2 regions of the Mediterraneibacter sp. HA8405 genome follow, and region 1 is predicted to be linked to the other one. Evidence: a T-box and tRNA genes for the amino acid it is inferred to sense, from the RefSeq annotation. Region 1 holds a T-box; the other holds one or more tRNA genes.
The links. A T-box is a leader RNA that pairs with one kind of tRNA and senses whether it is charged. The one in region 1 lies ahead of tyrS (tyrosine--tRNA ligase), so its partner is inferred to be a tRNA-Tyr.
Positions count from the first base shown of each region.

Region 2: it has a tRNA-Tyr gene. The T-box ahead of tyrS (tyrosine--tRNA ligase) is inferred to sense a tRNA for this amino acid. The anticodon was not compared.

Region 1 covers NZ_CM148758.1:26,927-30,190, reverse strand. Annotated here, with positions in the region: gene AC0QUU_RS00125 (transposase) at 1-484, shown strand, start outside; T-box leader at 750-996, shown strand; gene tyrS (tyrosine--tRNA ligase) at 1,148-2,371, shown strand; gene AC0QUU_RS00115 (flavin reductase) at 2,482-3,000, shown strand; gene AC0QUU_RS00110 (6-phosphofructokinase) at 3,157-3,264, opposite strand, start outside.
Region 2 covers NZ_CM148758.1:613,137-616,400, forward strand. Annotated here, with positions in the region: rRNA gene AC0QUU_RS02905 (23S ribosomal RNA) at 1-1,273, shown strand, start outside; tRNA gene AC0QUU_RS02910 (tRNA-Asp) at 1,354-1,427, shown strand; tRNA gene AC0QUU_RS02915 (tRNA-Val) at 1,433-1,505, shown strand; tRNA gene AC0QUU_RS02920 (tRNA-Tyr) at 1,520-1,601, shown strand; tRNA gene AC0QUU_RS02925 (tRNA-Thr) at 1,609-1,681, shown strand; tRNA gene AC0QUU_RS02930 (tRNA-Met) at 1,716-1,789, shown strand; tRNA gene AC0QUU_RS02935 (tRNA-Phe) at 1,823-1,895, shown strand; tRNA gene AC0QUU_RS02940 (tRNA-Lys) at 1,947-2,019, shown strand; gene AC0QUU_RS02945 (aminotransferase class I/II-fold pyridoxal phosphate-dependent enzyme) at 2,386-3,264, shown strand, end outside.

The sequences.
Region 1 (3,264 bases):
CATAGCGGAAGAATACGAAAAGATACCGGAAAAAGGGAAAACAGAGAAAGCCGAATTCGTGAATGATATTGATTATGATGGCAAACCGGTACACGTATTAAGATATCGGGAAGAAAAGGCTGGAGAAACAACAGAATTCCAATGGCTGAGCAGCATAAGGATTACCAAAGGGAATGCGGAAAAGATGGCGGAAACGGGAAGAAAGCGCTGGAAGATAGAGAATGAAGGATTTAACCGGCAGAAGAACTGGCAGGGAAGCATTACCCATACATGCAGCTGGGATGACCAGGCGCAGAAGAACCATTATCTGATGGCACAGATCTCGGATTTTGTGAAACAGTTGTATGAGTATTATTATCTGGAGAAGAATGGGATCAAAAAGAAGCAAAAAAATATATCTTCTGATTTGTTAGCCAGCTTTGGACGGCAACTAACAAAAGAAGATATATTCCCAGTTGATGAAAATACACAGTCATTCAACTGAGATAAGTATAGCAAAGGAAGTGGTGCCTGCCAAGAGGAAAATGAACTGAATTATCTACAAAAAGAGGAAATTCGGTCATCAGGGCCTTAAAAGTGAATAAGTTCGGAAGAAAAACCAGTGTTGTGGATAACTTATTTTTTCTTAGAAATTCATTGGCATATGGCAGGTAAATATATTTTTACCGTTTAAAACTGACAAAGAGAAAACAGGCTTGACAAACGGCGGGGGATAGTCTAATATCTCTCTGTAAGAACAGAAATATAAAACAAACGCTGTGAAGGGAAGAAGTAGCAGAATACCGCGAAAACAGAAAGCAGCCGGCTGATGAGAGGCGCATGATACGGTTTTGTGAATACATCCCGGAGCTTCACACCGAAAATCAGTTTATTGACCAGTAGGCTGTGACGTGAGTGCACGTTACCGCACAGAGTGCTGATTTAGGCACTTACAGAGCCGGACAGTGTGAGCTGCCCGGAAAACAAGGTGGTACCGCGGTTATATCCGTCCTTATTGTCAGACAGTAAGGACGGATTTTTTGTTACGTCAGACGACTTCGGCGAAAGGGGACGGACCCTTTTTCAAAGGGGTCCGTCCCCTTTCAGCGAAGTTGTCTGACATTTTGGAAAATCACAAACGGGAAAACAAGAAAAGGAGAGAAAGAAGATGGGAATTTACGAAGAACTTCAGGCGAGAGGGCTGATCGCCCAGGTTACGGATGAGGAGGAAATCCGGGAGCTTGTTAATAATGGAAAGGCTGTTTTTTATATCGGCTTTGACCCTACGGCGGACAGCCTTCATGTAGGCCATTTTATGGCTCTGTGTCTGATGAAGCGTCTGCAGGAGGCGGGCAATAAGCCGATCGCGCTGATCGGCGGCGGCACGGGATATATCGGAGATCCTTCCGGAAGGACAGACATGCGAAGCATGATGACACCGGAGCAGATTCAGCACAACTGTGACTGTTTCAAAAAGCAGATGAGCAGGTTTATCGATTTTTCCGAGGGCAAAGCTCTTATGGTAAATAACGCGGACTGGCTGCTGGATCTGAATTATATTGAACTGCTCAGAGAAGTGGGCCCACATTTTTCTGTTAACAGAATGCTTGCCGCAGAGTGCTACAAGCAGAGGATGGAGAGAGGATTGAGCTTTCTTGAGTTCAACTACATGATCATGCAGGCATATGACTTCTACGCATTGTTCCAGAAATACGGCTGCAACCTGCAGTTCGGCGGAGACGATCAGTGGAGCAACATGCTTGCCGGAACAGAACTGATCCGCAGAAAACTGGGCAAGGATGCAGGCGCTATGACGATAACCCTGCTTCTCAACTCAGAAGGAAAGAAGATGGGAAAAACCCAGTCCGGCGCTGTATGGCTTGACCCGGAGAAGACTTCTCCTTTCGACTTCTACCAGTACTGGAGAAATGTGGCTGACGCCGATGTGCTGAAATGTATCCGCATGCTTACCTTCCTTCCGCTTGAAGAGATCGATAAGATGGATTCCTGGGAAGGAGCGCAGCTGAATACGGCAAAAGAAATCCTGGCATTTGAGCTGACCAAGCTGGTACACGGCGAGGAAGAAGCGAAGAAAGCCCAGGAAAGCGCACGTGCGCTGTTCAGCCAGGGAAATGCGGCAGAGATGCCAACAGCAGAGCTGACAGAGGAAGATTTCAAAGATGGCAGCATTGATATTTTATCCATGCTTTCCAGAAGCGGTCTGGTGCCGTCAAGATCTGAGGCAAGACGTGCCGTACAGCAGGGCGGCGTTACCGTGGACGGTGAGAAGGTAACCGACATCAGTGCATCTTACACAAAAGACGCGCTTTCAGGAGACGGAGTCATTCTCAAAAAAGGAAAGAAAAACTTCCGAAGAGTTATAGCAAAATAATAGCGTTTCAGCGCCGGCATACAGGGACAGACGCCCGGATGCCGGCGCTGACGTAAAAAGCAGAGATATAAAAAGCAGAGACATAAAATGCACAGACAGGAGGAGATATTATGGCATTTCGTGAAATCAAAGCAGAGGAGCTTCAGTTCAATCCCTTTACAAAAATCGGAAAAGAATGGATGCTGGTCACAGCCGGCGACGAGAAAAAGCACAATACCATGACTGCAAGCTGGGGCGCCATGGGCGTTATGTGGGGCAAAAATGTAGTAAGCGTATACCTCCGTCCCCAGAGATATACAAAAGAATTTGTGGATGCGGGTGAACTGTTTACAGTGTCTTTTTATTCCGCGGATCACCGCGGCGCTCTGAATATATGCGGCACAAAATCAGGCCGGGACTGCGATAAGGAAAAAGAAGCCGGACTGACTCCGTATTATACAGATGGAACAACAGCATTTGAAGAGGCAGATATGATCTTTGTCTGCAGAAAAATGTATGCTCAGCCAATGGGACCGGAGTATTTTACCGAGGACTGGATTGACGGAAAATGGTATCCGGATAAGGATTATCATGTGATGTACATGGCGTCCATCGAGAAAGTTCTGGTGAAAGAGGACGCCGGGAAATAAGAATTGTCCGGAGAAACACAGGGCAGAAGACCCGGGATCCGGGAAAATGGAAAAAAGGAAGCGGCTTTTCAGGAGAAAGCCGGCTTCCTTTTTCTGGTATAGTCTTTTTTCTGGTATATAGTCTGCTTATACAGATTTTCCCGGTTATACAGAAATCTATTTCCGGTACGCGAATTTCGGAAGGCCGTTTTCTTCGGGAACTTCTACGCTGCCCTGAACAAGTGGAAGAGCATAGTCGATAAAGGCCTGGCCGATGTCGGAGCC
Region 2 (3,264 bases), 590 kb from region 1:
ACCCGTACCGTAAACCGACACAGGTGGATGAGGAGAGAATCCTAAGGCCGACGGGAGAAGCATTGTTAAGGAACTCGGCAAAATGACTCCGTAACTTCGGGAGAAGGAGTGCCTCGAGAGAGGCCGCAGAGAATTGGCCCAAGCAACTGTTTAGCAAAAACACAGGTCTATGCGAAACCGAAAGGTGAGGTATATGGGCTGACGCCTGCCCGGTGCTGGAAGGTTAAGGGGAGAGGTTAGCGCAAGCGAAGCTTTGAACTTAAGCCCCAGTAAACGGCGGCCGTAACTATAACGGTCCTAAGGTAGCGAAATTCCTTGTCGGGTAAGTTCCGACCCGCACGAAAGGCGTAATGATTTGGGCACTGTCTCAACAATGCACCCGGTGAAATTGAAATACCAGTGAAGATGCTGGTTACCTGCGCCAGGACGGAAAGACCCCATGGAGCTTTACTCCAGCTTGATACTGGGATTCGGTATTGCATGTACAGGATAGGTGGGAGGCTGTGAAGTGGTGACGCCAGTTGCCATGGAGCCAATGTTGGGATACCACCCTTGCAGTACTGGGTTTCTAACCAGCAGCCGTGATCCGGCTGGGGGACAATGTCAGGTGGGGAGTTTGACTGGGGCGGTCGCCTCCGAAAGGGTATCGGAGGCGCTCAAAGGTTCCCTCAGAATGGTTGGAAACCATTCGCAGAGTGCAAAGGCAGAAGGGAGCTTGACTGCGACACCGACGGGTGGAGCAGGTACGAAAGTAGGACTTAGTGATCCGGTGGTATAAAGTGGGATTGCCATCGCTCAACGGATAAAAGCTACCCTGGGGATAACAGGCTTATCACTCCCAAGAGTTCACATCGACGGAGTGGTTTGGCACCTCGATGTCGGCTCATCGCATCCTGGGGCTGTAGTCGGTCCCAAGGGTTGGGCTGTTCGCCCATTAAAGCGGTACGCGAGCTGGGTTCAGAACGTCGTGAGACAGTTCGGTCCCTATCCGGCGTGGGCGTAGGATATTTGAGAGGAGCTGTCCTTAGTACGAGAGGACCGGGATGGACTGGCCGCTGGTGTATCTGTTGTTTTACCAAGAGCATAGCAGAGTAGCCAAGCCGGGAAGGGATAAACGCTGAAGGCATCTAAGCGTGAAGCCCCCCTCAAGATGAGATATCCCATAACGACAAGTTAGTAAGACCCCTTGAAGACGACGAGGTAGATAGGGCAGAGGTGGAAGTGCGGTAACGCATGGAGCTGACTGTTACTAATCGGTCGAGGGCATAACCAAAGCGGGAATAGGTGAAGATGGATGGATTGATTCTTTGTATGTAGTTTTCAGGGTATATATATCCTGAATAATTGGAAAATGGCCCAGTGGCTCAGTTGGTTAGAGCGCCGCCCTGTCACGGCGGAGGTCGAGAGTTCGAGTCTCTTCTGGGTCGTATGTGGGGTCTTAGCTCAGCTGGGAGAGCATCTGCCTTACAAGCAGAGGGTCACAGGTTCGAGCCCTGTAGGCCCCACTTAAAAAATTTATGGATGGGTTCCCGAGTGGCCAAAGGGGGCAGACTGTAAATCTGTTGCAAGTTGCTTCGGTGGTTCGAATCCACCTCCATCCATTTATATGCCGATGTGGCTCAATTGGCAGAGCAGCTGATTTGTAATCAGCAGGTTATCGGTTCAAGTCCGATCATCGGCTTTTGTCTTTTAAAAAGAAGACAAAAATTTAATATCGCGGGGTGGAGCAGTCTGGAAGCTCGTCGGGCTCATAACCCGAAGGTCGCAGGTTCAAATCCTGCTCCCGCAACTTACACACTGCATATATGCGGATGTGTCAAATGCCCAGATAGCTCAGTTGGTAGAGCAGAGGACTGAAAATCCTCGTGTCACTGGTTCGATTCCGGTTCTGGGCATTTTTCTCTGCAATAAATTACAAAATAGCTGGAGAAAACAAAACTGAATAAGGGCGTGTAGCTCAGGTGGTAGAGCACTTGACTTTTAATCAAGTTGTCCGGGGTTCGAATCCCCGCACGCTCAGTAAATATTACGATTCCGGGGAAAGCGATTCCCCGGTTTTTTATTTCAGAAACAGAAGATTTATATTTTTTCTGCTGCTCAAGCTTTATTCATTAAAAATATAATAAAAAAAGCCGGAAGCAAGGGCACCCGACTGAGAAAAGAGGAAATATATTGTAAAAAAGCATTACTGCTTTATTTGCCTATAATATAACCAGAAAATGTGAGAAGTATGTGTCGTTTATATAAAAAAGAAGTTAAGATTTCTAAAAAATTGTGGTAAAGAAGTAATAGGGGGGATGAGGAGTTCAGTAGATCAATAGAGTAGTAAAATACATGCGGCTGTGATAAAATAAGAAAAATCAGGGAAAAAGAAAGGTTTATGATATGGAATACTTATATGAGAAGCTGATGAAGTATGCTTCATCTGATTATTATGGCTTTCATATGCCGGGACATAAACGGAATAATATAACAGACGCAGATCTGCCGTATGAGATTGATATTACGGAGATTGAAGGGTTTGACGATCTGCATCATGCAAAAAGTATACTGAAAGAAGCTGAGGGACGGGCAGCCGAGACCTTTCATGCAGATGAGACCCATTATCTTATTAACGGCAGTACAACAGGGCTGTTGAGCGCGCTGCTGGGCTGCACGGAGCGCGGAGACAGGATTCTGATAGCAAGAAACTGCCACAAATCGGTGTATAATGCTGTGTTTCTTAACGATCTGCATCCGGTATATATTTATCCGGAATATGTGCCTGGAACTGATATGAACGGAGAGATATCCGCAGAACAGGTTGAATTAATTTTGGCGGAATATCCGGATATTCGGGCGGCAGTTCTGACTTCACCTACATATGACGGTGTGGTGTCAGACGTGAGGAAAATTGCTGAAGCAGTGCACAAAAAAAATATTCCGCTGATTCTTGATGAGGCACATGGAGCACACCTGGGATTTCATCCGTATTTTCCGGAGAATGGAAATCAGCTTGGAGCAGATATAGTGGTTCACAGCCTGCATAAGACACTTCCTTCTCTTACTCAGACAGCGCTTCTACATATGAACGGGAGTATCGTTAAAAGAGACAAGGTAAGGAGATATCTTCATATGCTGCAGTCCAGCAGCCCTTCGTACGTGCTTATGGCAGGAATGGATGAGTGTATCCGGATGCTGAACGATAGAGGAGAGAAAGTATTTGCAGAATATACGATTCTCCTTGACGATGCAAGGAGAAGACTTCAGGGACTCCGGCATATG